DNA from 3 places in the Eubacterium sp. SB2 genome. Region 2 is predicted to be linked to each of the others. Evidence: predicted binding sites of a transcription regulator. Region 2 holds the regulator's gene; each other region holds the start of a gene.
The links. Region 2 encodes HrcA, which represses chaperone genes, less so after heat shock. Its sites were predicted from a motif close to TGTTAGCACTCNNNNNNNNNGAGTGCTAACA; they were not measured.
Positions count from the first base shown of each region.

Region 1: the regulator HrcA is predicted to act here: its motif matches at 3,510-3,540, upstream of groES (co-chaperone GroES).
Region 3: the regulator HrcA is predicted to act here: its motif matches at 1,084-1,114, upstream of BN1938_RS19320 (Hsp20/alpha crystallin family protein).

Region 1 covers NZ_LN865148.1:131,559-136,237, forward strand. The annotation lists gene guaB (IMP dehydrogenase) at 1-643, opposite strand, end outside; gene groL (chaperonin GroEL) at 1,461-3,086, opposite strand; gene groES (co-chaperone GroES) at 3,195-3,479, opposite strand; gene BN1938_RS00630 (hypothetical protein) at 3,720-4,046, opposite strand; gene codY (GTP-sensing pleiotropic transcriptional regulator CodY) at 4,188-4,679, opposite strand, start outside.
Region 2 covers NZ_LN865151.1:525,360-530,038, reverse strand. The annotation lists gene dnaJ (molecular chaperone DnaJ) at 1-328, opposite strand, end outside; gene dnaK (molecular chaperone DnaK) at 427-2,304, opposite strand; gene grpE (nucleotide exchange factor GrpE) at 2,345-3,058, opposite strand; gene hrcA (heat-inducible transcriptional repressor HrcA) at 3,074-4,123, opposite strand.
Region 3 covers NZ_LN865153.1:1,569,415-1,574,093, forward strand. The annotation lists gene BN1938_RS19315 (ATP-dependent DNA helicase) at 1-364, shown strand, start outside; gene BN1938_RS19320 (Hsp20/alpha crystallin family protein) at 603-1,022, opposite strand; gene BN1938_RS19325 (ABC transporter ATP-binding protein) at 1,211-1,903, opposite strand; gene BN1938_RS19330 (ABC transporter permease) at 1,919-4,396, opposite strand.

The DNA of each region.
Region 1 (4,679 bases), on a different contig from region 2:
GTCCCTGACCGTCCTTTGCAGACAAAGGATACTTAATCTGTTTTTCAATATCCTTAATTGTAATCAAACCTTTCAGGTTTCCTTCATCATCTACGATCGGCAGCTTTTCCTTCCTTGCCTTCGCAAGAATCTTCTTCGCTTCGTCCAATGTGATACCTTCCTTTGCTGTAATCAGCCCTTCGGAAGTCATGGACTCCTTAATCTTCTTAGAGAAATCTTCTTCAAATTTTAAATCACGGTTTGTAATAATTCCGACGAGTTTTTTTCCTTCCGTAATAGGAACTCCTGAGATGCGGTACTTTGCCATCAGATTATTGGCATCTTCCAGTGTATGTTCAGGTGATAAATAAAAAGGATCCGTAATTACCCCATTCTCAGACCTCTTAACCTTATCAACCTCATCCGCCTGCTGTTCAATAGACATGTTTTTATGAATAATACCAATTCCGCCCTGACGAGCCATCGCAATAGCCATACGGTGTTCAGTAACCGTATCCATTCCTGCGCTCATCATCGGAATATTCAGTCGAATCTTCTTCGTCAAGTTCGTTGATAAATCAACCTGGTTCGGAATTACTTCGGAAAATGCCGGAACTAAGAGCACATCATCAAATGTAATACCTTCTCCAATAATTTTACCCATGATTTTATTTCCTCTCTTTCTCTAATATGTAAGCTGATGTTTTAACTGATATAGTACAAAAATTAAACAAACTTGTCAAGGGATTCCCAGGTTTCCGCCGGAAAAACACATAATAAATACTAACCCCCATTAAAAACCACCACTTATAAGTTGGAATATTTGGGAGGATGTTTTGGCTGAAGGGGCCGCAGGGGAGGAGGCGGACAGGGAAAGCGGGCGATGCAGGCGGAGGGCGGGTAAGCGGCTAAATAAATTTCAGATAAAATGGCAGACTCCGCAGACACTCAGAAAAAATCTGATGATTTTTTCCGGCGGGTGCTGCGGATTGATACGATGTGGGGCGCTTTAATCTAGATAAGGAGGTTGATCAGGAGGATTTGAGAATTGCGACCTTGTACAAGCTACGCTCCCCTCAATCAGCTCAATCCGCCGCCCTGCGTAATCCTCCCGGTAAAATGGGCATCTTCCGTCTTGATGCGCGCAGCCTGCCGAGAGCGGTCAGTGGAATGGACGGAGGCGTACATCTGTTGGGGCTATGCGGCTTAGAGAGCACGGCTGGAAACACTTACGTAAAAAGAGCGGCCCACTGAGGGATGGGAATTGATTTACCAAATCAATTCCCAGTACAACTTAAACGGGAAAGCATCAAGCTTTCCCGTTGCATGTTGTACGTGCCCTCAGTGGGCCGTTCTTTTTACGTTAGTGTTTCCCCGTAAACGGGTTGCCGCATAGCCCCAACAGATGTACGCCTCCGTCCATTCCACTGACCGCTCTCGGCAGGCGGACCCTACTTCACCAAAGATCCCCTTTCACCCAATTACATCATACCCATTCCGCCGCCTGCTCCTGCCGGCATTGCTGGTGTATCTTCTTTGATTGCAGCCACTACTGATTCTGTTGTCAGCAGTGTGGATGCTACGCTTGTTGCATTCTGTAATGCGCTTCTGGTAACTTTTGCAGGATCCAGGATTCCTTCTTTTACCATGTCTACATACTCTTCTTTGTATGCGTCAAATCCAACTCCTGGTTCGGACTCTCTTACTTTATTAATGATAACTGCTCCTTCAAGACCAGCATTTGATGCAATGTGGTACAGTGGTGACTCCAGAGCCTTCAGAACTACTTTAGCGCCTGTTTTCTCGTCGCCTTCCAGTTCCTCGGCAAGTTTTTCAACTTCTTTCGCTGCGTGAATGTATGCAGAACCGCCGCCTGCGATGATTCCTTCTTCTACTGCAGCTCTTGTTGCGTTCAGAGCATCTTCCATACGGAGTTTTGCTTCCTTCATCTCAGTCTCTGTTGCAGCGCCTACGCGGATAACTGCTACGCCGCCAGCCAGTTTTGCGAGTCTTTCCTGTAATTTTTCTTTGTCAAAATCAGATGTAGTCTCTTCGATTCCCTTCTTGATCTGGGCAATTCTGTCTTCGATTGCCTTCTTGTCTCCGCAACCATCAACAATAACAGTGTTCTCTTTCTGAACTTTAACGGATTTTGCACGTCCCAGCTGATCCAGGGAAGCTTCCTTCAGATCCATTCCCAGTTCTTCTGAAATCACTTGTCCGCCTGTCAGAATCGCAATATCCTGCAGCATTTCTTTTCTTCTGTCACCATAGCCCGGTGCTTTTACTGCTACTACGTTAAATGTTCCGCGCAGTTTATTGACAATCAATGTTGTAAGAGCCTCTCCCTCAATATCTTCCGCAATAATCAGAAGTCTTGCGCCTGACTGTACAACCTGCTCTAAGAGCGGAAGAAGATCCTGAATGCTGGAGATCTTCCTGTCTGTGATCAGGATGTACGGATCTTCCAGATTTGCTTCCATTTTTTCCATATCTGTTGCCATATATGCGGAAATGTATCCACGGTCAAACTGCATACCTTCTACTAAATCCAGTTCGGTAAGCATTGTCTTGGACTCCTCGATCGTGATAACTCCGTCATTGGAAACCTTATCCATAGCGTCTGCTACCATCTGTCCAACTGCATCATCCCCTGATGATACGGCTGCAACCCTGGCAATCTGCTCTTTATCTTTCACTTTGCTGCTCATTTTTGCAATGGCATCTACTGCTACGTCTGTAGCTTTCTTCATTCCTTTACGAAGAATGATCGGATTCGCACCTGCTTCCAGGTTCTTCATTCCTTCGTGTACCATGGACTGTGCAAGTACTGTAGCTGTTGTTGTACCATCTCCGGCTACATCGTTTGTCTTGGACGCCACTTCTTTTATCAGCTGTGCTCCCATGTTTTCAAATCCGTCTTCCAGTTCGATTTCTTTTGCAATCGTTACACCATCGTTTGTAATAAGCGGTGCTCCGAATGATTTGTCAAGTACAACGTTTCTTCCTTTTGGTCCCAATGTTACCCTTACTGTGTCGGCCAGCTTGTTAACACCCTTTTCCAGCGCTGCTCTGGCTTCTGTTCCGTATTTGATTTCCTTTGCCATGTCTGTCACTCCTCTTATTCTAATTAAATTCTTTCTTCAAGTTCATCTGTTAAAACATATTATTTTATAGAAATTAGTCAAGCAATTAAATTAATTTTAACGGACCCCCTACTCAACAATTGCCAAAATGTCGCTCTGTTTTACAATGATATACTCTTCTTTTTCTAACTCTACTTCCGTTCCTGCATATTTGGAGTAGATAACTTTATCGCCGACTTTTACCTGCATTGTCACTTCTTTACCGTCTATATTTCCACCAGGTCCAACTGCAATTACCAATGCCTCCTGCGGCTTTTCTTTTGCCTGACCCGGCAGGACGATACCTGACTTTGTTGTTTCTTCCGCTTCAAATTGTTTTAATACAATCTTGTCACCTAATGGTACTAATTTCATAGTAATTCCTCCTTAATTGATTTTGCTAGTTATTAGCACTCATTTCTTTTGAGTGCTAACCTCATGAATATAAAATAGCACTCTGTTTCCAATTTGTCAACAGAGTTTCTAAAATTTATACATTATTTTGCAGCTTGCGTTACTGTTCACCCCCTACGGGCGTGCACAGTAACGGCATGTGTTACGGTATGCCCTGCGGGATTCTTAGTTTATAAAACTGACTTCTGTTAAATCTTTTGCTTACTTTCGTTTAATCGGCCGTTTTACGCTATCCACAATATAGAATCCATTCTCTATCTTAAAGACAAGCATATTGCCATTCTCACACTGAAAGCGTTCTTTCACTGCTCCAGTACAGTAAAGCAGTTCTTTCTTAGTGGAAATATAGCACTGATATTTGGCATCCAGGGAAATTGCCGTCAAATCATCTTCTTTTAATTGCAAGTATATGTAATCTTCCTCCAAATCATACTTAAAAACCTTGCAATGATGCGTCGCATCGTCAAAAATTACATCTGCCGAAATTACTTTTTCCATCTGTAAGTCTACCGGGTTACCTTCATACATATTTCTCCGCCTCCTAAACGATCTGACTTTCTGCCCTTAACTTCCGGATCATGATTGATTGTTATCATAAGAGAGGGTATCAGCTGCCTGATACCCTCTCCAATTTACTATGCTCAATAATAGATAAATACGTCTGAATATCTACAGACGCTCTTTTTTTATTTTTTCCAGTTCCGTAAACACATAATCATTCAGAACCTTAATATATGTCCCTTTCATGCCGGATGACCTGGACTCTATCACACCTGCACTTTCAAACTTTCTAAGTGCATTGACAATTACGGATCTGGTAATGCCCACACGGTCTGCAATCTTACTTGCTACAAGTATGCCCTCCGTACCATCCAGTTCCTCAAAAATATGAATAATTGCCTCCAGCTCTGAAAAAGAAAGGGTGCTGATCGCAGACTGAACGATGTGTTCTTTTCTCGTCTCCTCCGCGCTCTCTTCATTGACGGAGCGAAGCATCTCCAGCCCTACGACCGCTGTTCCGTACTCACTCAAGATAATGTCATCAATCTCATATACGGAATTCTGTTTGTAAATAAACAAAGTTCCCAGACGCTCTCCTGCTATGTCAATCGGTGTAATAATAGCCTGGTACCCTCTCACCGCTTCCGGCGAAAAACCAAG
Region 2 (4,679 bases):
CGCCAAACAAATCTCCGAAAATATCGCCAAATATATCACTGAAATCAGCACCGTTAAAATCAAATCCGCCGAAGCCGCCTGCTCCGCCGGCCCCACCTTCAAATGCTGCGTGTCCAAACTGGTCATACTGGCGGCGTTTATCAGGGTCGCTAAGTACTGCATACGCTTCCGATGCCTCTTTGAACCTTTTTTCGGCCTCGGCATCTCCGGGATTCATATCCGGATGGTACTTTTTGGCCAGAACTCGGTATGCCTTTTTAATTGCCGCGTCATCTGCATCCCTGCCTACGCCAAGCACCTCGTAATAATCTCTTTTTGACTCTGCCATAACACTCTACCCTTTCATCTGTCTGCTTAATTCTGTCAACAAAGAAATTCTACGAGGCCGCATTTCGCGGCTTCGTAGAACCTTTCTGCCAACGGATTTTATACTTCTTTATAATCCCCGTCTACTACATCATCTCCCTGGTAGCCTTCCGGCGCCGGACCTGCTTCCGGTCCCGGTCCCTCTGAGAAGCCTGCTCCTGCTCCAGCGCCAGCTCCTGCCTGCTCATACATCTTTGTAAATAACTTCTGAGCGCTTTCCATCAGCTTATCCTTAGCTGCCTTGATCTCAGCAACCTGAGCGTCTGAAGTATCTTCCGGAGTAGATTTTGCAAGGATATCTTTCAATGCCTGGCAGTCAGCCTCTACGGCTGCTTTGTCTGTAGCATCCAGTTTGTCGCCTACTTCCTGAATTGCTTTTTCGGTCTGGAATACCATACTGTCGGCTTCATTTCTGGTGTCAATCGCCTCTTTACGTTTCTTATCCTGGCTCTCGAATTCAGCAGCTTCCTTAACCGCCTTCTGGATGTCATCATCTGACATGTTGGAGCCCGCAGTAATTGTGATGTGCTGCTCTTTGCCTGTTCCGAGGTCTTTCGCTGATACATTTACGATACCGTTTGCATCGATATCGAATGTTACTTCGATCTGCGGGATTCCACGCGGAGCCGGCGGAATTCCATCCAGTCTGAACTGTCCGAGGGACTTGTTGTCTCTTGCGAACTGTCTTTCTCCCTGTACAACATTGATATCAACTGCTGTTTGATTATCTGCTGCCGTGGAGAAGATCTGGCTCTTCTTTGTAGGAATCGTTGTGTTTCTTTCGATCAGTCTTGTTGCCACGCCGCCCATTGTCTCGATAGAAAGTGACAGTGGTGTAACATCCAGCAGAAGGATATCGCCTGCGCCTGCGTCTCCGGCCAGCTTACCGCCCTGTACAGAAGCGCCGAGTGCAACACACTCGTCCGGGTTCAGAGACTTGCTTGGCTCTTTGCCTGTCAGACGTTTTACTTCTTCCTGAACTGCAGGAATACGTGTGGAACCACCAACCAGCAGTACCTGGCCCAGCTCAGATGCGGAGATGCCTGCATCTGACAGCGCACGTCTTACCGGTTCCGCTGTCTTTTCAACAAGATCATGTGTCAGTTCATCGAACTTCGCTCTTGTCAGGTTCATATCGAAATGCTTCGGTCCTTCGGATGTAGCTGTGATGAACGGAAGGTTGATGTTGGTTGTTGTTGCAGATGAAAGCTCTTTTTTTGCCTTCTCAGCGGCTTCTTTCAGTCTCTGAAGAGCCATCTTATCCCCGGATAAGTCTACGCCCTCTTTTGCCTTGAAGTCAGCCAGCATATAATCAGTAATCTTCTGGTCAAAATCGTCTCCGCCGAGTCTGTTATTTCCTGCTGTAGATAATACTTCGATAACTCCGTCGCCGATTTCAATGATTGATACGTCGAAAGTACCGCCGCCAAGATCGTATACCATGATCTTCTGCTCTTTTTCATTGTCAAGGCCATATGCAAGCGCTGCTGCTGTAGGCTCGTTGATGATACGCTTCACGTCCAGCCCTGCGATCTTACCTGCATCCTTTGTTGCCTGGCGCTGAGCATCGTTAAAGTAAGCCGGTACAGTGATAACTGCTTCCGTTACTTTTTCACCAAGGTATCCTTCTGCATCCGCTTTCATTTTCTGAAGAATCATAGCAGAAATCTCCTGAGGAGAATACTTTTTGTCATCGATTGTTACTTTATAATCGGTTCCCATCTCTCTTTTAATGGAAGAGATTGTTTTGTCTGCATTCGTTACTGCCTGACGTTTTGCAGGCTCTCCCACAAGACGCTCTCCTGTCTTTGTAAATGCTACTACGGACGGAGTTGTTCTTGCCCCCTCTGTATTTGCGATGACAGTCGGCTGTCCACCTTCCATAACAGCTACGCAGCTGTTTGTTGTACCTAAGTCAATACCAATTATTTTGCCCATAATCATTTCCTCCTAAAATATTTTGATTTTGAATGAGAAATTAGTTTGCTACTTTTACCATACTATGTCTTACTACACTGTCGCGGTATGTGTAGCCTTTTTGGAACTCCTCGGCTACGATATTTTCGCCAAGTTCTTCATCCTCCACATGCATGACTGCATTATGGAAGTCCGGGTTAAATTCATTTCCAACCGCCTCGATCGGTTTCACACCGACCTCTTCTAGTGTAGTCATCAGCTGTTTATAAATCTTTTCCATTCCCTCTGCAAAAGGATTGGACTGTTCTTCCTCCGGCACAGCTGCCAGGCCGCGTTCAAAATTATCCACGACCGGAAGAATCTTTTCTATGATATCTTTCGCACCTATCTCGTACATCTGGGATTTCTCCTTTTCCGTACGCTTGCGGAAGTTATCAAACTCTGCCATTTGACGGGTAAGCCTGTCAGTCAGTTCTTCGATCTTCTCGTCTTTTTTATCTTTTTTATTCTTTCTGCCGAAGCGCTTCTTTTCTTTACCGGATTTGTCTTCTTCATCCTCAGCCGCATCCGGTTCTTCATTCTCTTCGGCTTCTTCGGCATCCTCACCGTTGTCTGTGCACTCTGTTTCTTCCTGTACATCCTCACAGGCTTCCGGCCCGGCTTCGGACTCAGACTGGTTTTCGTCTCTTTCTTTTTCCGCTTCCTTTGCGGCCTTAGCCTTGGCTTCCTCTACGGCTTCTCTTACCATATCTTCTTTGCTCATCTTCTCTTCCACCAGCTATTCACCTTCCTATTCTTTTGGGTCTTTGTAATAAATTGCATCCAACTCATTCTGCAGAGTCTTCAGCGTCTTCATGACATGTTCATAATCCATACGCTTTGGACCTATGATACCTATAGTACCCTTCATGCCTTCGCCCAATTCGTAGGTTGCTGTCACAACACTGCAGTCTTTCATGGTCTTCACCGGTGCTTCATCTCCAATGTATACCTGAATTCCATGATTATCTTCACTGGCCAGTGTCTCGGTAACGAGATCGGCCAATTGCTGCTTTTCTTCAAATGCACTGATAATTTCCTGTGCGCTCTGCTTATCGCTAAGCTCCGGATACTTAAAAATATTCGTGGCACCGCTGGTATAAATCTCCATATCCTCATCCACATGGATGATCTCTGCCACAGCATCCAGAACATCACTGATCACCTGGCTGTGAATCCCAGCCTGTTCCTTCAGCCTTGCGATCAGGCCGAGGTTAATCTCTTCTATGGACATCCCGTTCAGGGTCGTATTCAGCAGCATATTCAGCTTCAGCAGAGTCTCACTACTTAAAGTTTCACCGACATCAATAATTTTATTCTTGATGACGTTGCCGCCCATCACGATCACTGCCACAATCTGTTCTTCATCCACCTGTGAAAGCTGGATAAACTTCAATGTGTTCCTGCTGTTGACCGGGGCCGAAACCATAGTCGCATAATTTGTATTCGCTGCTAGAACTTTGGCTGCCTGCTGCAATATCTTGTCAACTTTGTCTGTCTTTTCAAGCATTGTGTTCCTCAGTTCTGTGATCTCCTGCTCTTTCTCCTCCATCAGCATATCCACATACAGCCGATAGCCTTTGTCTGAAGGAATGCGCCCTGCAGATGTGTGGGGCTGGAATATGTATCCCAGATCCTCCAGATCTGCCATCTCGTTTCGAATAGTAGCTGAACTCAGATTCAATTCCGTATATTTCGAAAGGGTTCTGGAACCTACCGGTTCGCCCGTCTCCAGATAATTCCGGATAATTGCTTTTAAAATCACTAGCTTCCTGTCAGTCATTTCAGTAACTGCTGCCATATCCGGACCCTCCTTTTTGATTCAGCCTTTTGCTTATTAGCACTCTTTAGTTTTGAGTGCTAACACCTTACGTATACTAAGATAGCACCATGGATAATTTTTGTCAACAGTCTTTATATATTTTTTATACAAAATCGGGATTTAGCGACGAGCTTTAGTTTCGGCGCGGATGGGGACGCTCCATAAAGGGATAGCCGAAAACCTCCCGGAGAACATCCATGTCCTTTCAAAAACGCGGCCGCGGACCTAAGAAATTCTAGGCGGGAAACAGCCCTGAAAATGGAGCACCACTGACACATCACGAGAAATCCGATGATTTCTCGCGCTGGGTCAGCTGATTTTTGGATTCGGAATCCAAAAATCTCTCCATTTTCAGGGCTGTTTCCCACCAAGAATTTCTAAGGTCCGCTTTGAGCGTTTTTGAAAGGACATGGATGTTCTCCGGGAGGTTTTCGGCTATCCCTTCATGGAGCTGGCGCATCCAACCGGTAGGAAAAAGCTCGTTTCTAAGGAGGGGCCTCAAACGGGGGCAGCGTATGGATATAGAATTGGTGGC
Region 3 (4,679 bases), on a different contig from region 2:
TTCGGAGGGCATTGACCTCACCCAGGACAGGCTTATTGGGGCAGTGATTATCGGAACGGGACTCCCGCAGGTATGCAATGACAGAGAGATATTGAAACAGTATTTTGACAGCAGAAACATGAAGGGGTTTGATTATGCCTATCTTTACCCGGGAATGAACAAAGTACTGCAGTCTGCCGGCAGAGTCATCAGAACGGAGGAGGACCGTGGCGTTATCATACTGCTGGATGAGCGGTTTATGCAGAGACAGTACCGGGAGATATTTCCGCGGGAGTGGGAGGGGTACCAGATCTGCAGGATAGATAACCTTGTGCCAAGGATAGAGGAATTCTGGGGAGGAGAACCATCAGACAGCCTGGTATAATAGTGAGTGAAGGAACTGTTATGGACGCAGTCCGGCTCAGCGGAACAAAGTGGGCAGGCCCACCTCAATTCCTCAGCCCCTCACTCATGAGGAGCTTGTATACTTTAGCACCGCCTCAATGCGCTTTGCGGCTATATATCATAAAAAAGCAGGAAGCACCGGGCTCCCTGCTTTTTTACGTATATACATTTTCAAAAGTCAGACGATTTATAGCTTCACATAGAGGGTTTACTTAAAGCTAATCAATAGTAATGTATTTAGGTTTTTCTTCGATTGCCTTTGGAGCCTCTTTGGGGACGCACAGGCATAAAACGCCGTCTTTAAATGATGCTTTAATGTCGTCCTGTTTTAATTGGTCACCAACATAGAATCTGCGGTTGCATGACCCGGTATAGCGCTCTTTGCGGATGCAGTTGCCTTTTTCGTCTTTTTCCTCCTGGCTTTCTTCGTGAGTGGCGGTAATTGTGAGATATCCGTCTTTCAGGTCAGCTTTGATGTCTTCTTTATTGTAGCCAGGAAGCTCCATTTCTACGAGGTAGTTATTGTCTTTCTCATGAATGTCTGTCTTCATGATCTGTGATGAAGAGTTGTCAAAAGGTCTTTCAAAAAATGGGTCTTTAAAGAAATCATTAAAAAAACTTCTGTTTGATAATAACATAGTTCATACCTCCTAAAAATCAATTTGTTATCTTTGTTCTACATGTAATATATCACATGATTATTAGCACTGTCAATAGGTGAGTGCTAATTTTATAATTTCTTAATAATTTCCATCCCTACATACTACAAAAACCAGATATTAGTCCGCAAGATTCAGCCTTGCGGACGGATAGAGGCCCCTACAAATTAATCAACGCACCTCACTCCGTCCCTTATCGTAATGATATGGCCGCTGCGTTCTGCCGCTTCAGCGGAATGTGTGACCATGATGATAGTCTGGCCGGTATGTTTATTGATGGAATGCAGTAATTCCATGATTTCACCACCTGTTTTGCTGTCCAAATTCCCGGTGGGTTCGTCCGCAAACAATATCTCGGGATTTCCAATAAGAGCCCGCGCGATTGCTACACGCTGCTGCTGGCCCCCGGATAACTCTCTGGGTGTATGTTTTTTCCTTTCTGTCAGCCCGACAGTTTCAATGATTTCATCCAGCCGGCTTCTGTAATCTTTCATCTTTTTTCCATCTAACAGCAGAGGCAGCATGACGTTTTCCTCTACATTTAAGTTGGGGATGAGATTATAAAATTGGAATACAAATCCGATTTTACGACGGCGTATGATACTCATTTTATGGTCGTCAAATTTTGAAATGTCTGTCCCGTCCATATATACGGAGCCGCTGCTTGGCACATCAAGACCGCCCAGGATGTAGAGTAATGTGCTTTTTCCAGAGCCGGAAGGACCCATAATGGAGACGAAGTCCCCTTTCCTGACTTTTAGGGATATATTTTTTAGAATCCGTGTTGGTGTGTCGCCTATATAAAAGTCTTTGATTATATTTCTGCCTTCAATGGCGGTATCGTTGATCATTGTCCTCATCTGTCAGATCTCCTTTTATTCAAATTTGATTTCTTCTACTAATTTCATTTTACGGGTTTTTATAATAGGAACGACGGAACTTACTAAAGTTACGGCTATTCCCATAGCCCCGGCTGATAGAAATGTTACAATATCCAGCTCCGGCTGCATGGAAATCCTGGGGCCTGCCACTAGAAATATTGTTTTTATTTCCAGATAGGAGACCAGTATAGCAATTAAGGCCCCAATCATTCCGGTTGTGCAGCTCTCAATTACCATCATTTTTGTGTTTTGTTTGTTGCTTAATCCGACGGACTTATACATGGCAATGGTCCGTCGCCTTTGTATATAGTTGATCAGCAGATTATTAATGTTACCGACTGCTGCCAGCAGCAGTATGAAGTAAGTCATACTCTGCATGGGTCTCAGAAACGCACCGACGGTGGTATGAGCGTCAGAATTGAACTCCTCTACGGTTCTGCTCCAGTTTTGGGTATTGCCAAACAGGCTGCGGATCTGAACCATGACCGCATTTGGATCCGCGGCGGTATAAGCCAGAAAATGGAAGGCGGACGGGTGAAAATCGGAAATGGCATAGCGGGAAGGAATAATGGCCTCCACATCGGTTGCCCTTGATTTAAAACTTCCTGCGACGAGATAGGAATAGTCCCCGCCGCTGTCTGATAAGGTTAGATGATCTCCAACGGCATATCCGGTACGGGTTAAACAGTCCTCGCTTAATAGGATGGAGCGCTGCGTTTCAAAATCTTCGATGGCCTGCTCTTTCATTTTGTGTTTGGTGTAGTTGAGATTGAACATGGAGTTATACCAGTTTAAATGATCGGTGGCCTCCAAACGCGTAAATGTGATGTCCCCGCTTCTTATTTGATTATTGAAAACATAAAGAGGCAGCACCTTATCGATTCCATCTATCTCTTTTACTGTTTCTATAAAAACGTCATCCATTTCCCCGTCGGCAAATCCCTCCAGTTCGGCGCCGTTAAAGACATCGGTGATGTAAGTATTTACAAACCCTCCCACTACCGTAATGGCAATCACTGCGGATATGCTGATAAACAGCAGGGTGATGTTCTGTGTAAAATTCTTATTATTCCTCATATTTCTTGCGGCGAGCATACCCTCGTTTTTGAAGAGGACCGCGTATATTCTTTCCAGGATTCCTGAAAGCAGGTTCGTGACAAGCGGTATGACCAGAATCGCCGCTGCGATCAGCCCAAGCAGTGATAAACCTCCGGCAATATACAGCAATGTTCCGGAAAACAGATAGGGGAGTACGGCCGAAATGACAAACAGAACGGCACCGGTCCCCATAATAAAACGGCTGGAGGCTTTTTGTTCCACCACAACCCCTAAGACGACCGCTTTTACAGGAAGCCGCCCGGCCCTTCGGACAGGAATCCATGCGCTGAGCAATGTGACAATCACTGCCGCCGCAAGGGAAAGTAAGATTCCAGCCCAGGAAATCACGGGGGAGATTTCTATGCCCTGTGATAATGTGCCGCTCATTCCCCGCAGGATCATTCTTAAAACCAGAATTCCGAGAGGAATGCCTGCAAAGCCTCCCACACAGCCATAAAGAAGACTCTCTAAAAGTAAAATTCCGGTGACCATTTTTTGAGTTGCCCCAATACTGCGAAAGGTGCCGATGACGGGCAGACGGTCCAGCGTAATGACCTTATAACTGCTGTAAATAATGAAGATACTCATGGTTAGGGAGAAAAAGCTGATCAGAAAAAAGGGCATTGTCTTTTGCCGGGCGCCCGCGGCTATAGATGCCTCGTCAACGATCTGTGTAACGGTAAATGTACTGTCCGATAATTCACCAAAGAGCGAAGCCGCCAGTGATTCTGCGGAAATACCGTCTTCAGGCTCGATCAGAATTTCGCTGTAACCCGGGCAGTCGGTGATTTCCGCCAGGGTATCCAGAGGAAGAAGGGCGGTTGCGCCTCTGGTCTGACGCAGAAAAACGGTATCATACTTTGCAATTGCCGCAACCTCAAATTCGATAGGAGCGCCGTCTATCTGGAGTGCTATACGTTCCCCCTTTTCGATGCCATACTTTTGCGTAAACCGATCCGGTAAGATAACCTGATAGCCGGAGAAATTTTCGATTTCACCGCCGCCGCACAGCTGGGGTTTGTTTATCTGATTCAATAAAGAGAGATCGGAGCCGATCAGATCAATGGATTCATAATAGCCGTTTTCATGATATAAAGCGTCTCCCTTCAGGATTCCGGCTTTTGCCTTGATACCCGGCAGATCCGGTATGTCCTCTAACTGCAGAACATTTGTTTCGGACCTGGAAGTAACGGAGACGGACGCCGTACCGGACATTCCGCGGGCCATTTTTCTTTGTGCGTTTTCGTAGGATTCCCCGATCGAAAAGGAAACGAATAAAAGGACTGTCGAGAGAATAATTGATAAGAGCATGACGGCCGTTCTTACCTTTCTTTCCTTCACATTCGTTAGAATGTACTTAAAAATAATTTTCACATTTACACCTGCTTTCTATAGACTACTGTTTTACCAAGAACAAAGTGGGCAAGCCCGCCTCAATTCCCCATTCCTGTACTCATGAAGGGCTTGCACGCTTTGGCGCCGCCGCGATGCCGCTTTGCGGCTATATACCTTATCGCGGCGTGTACGTCCCCCGGAGGGTTTTTATGGTATAGGAAATTCCAGCGAAATTTCCTATATCATAAAAAGGCTGACAGCTATTATAAAACTATAATAGACTATCAACCTTAATCTGATTTTCACACAACCTTAATTAACC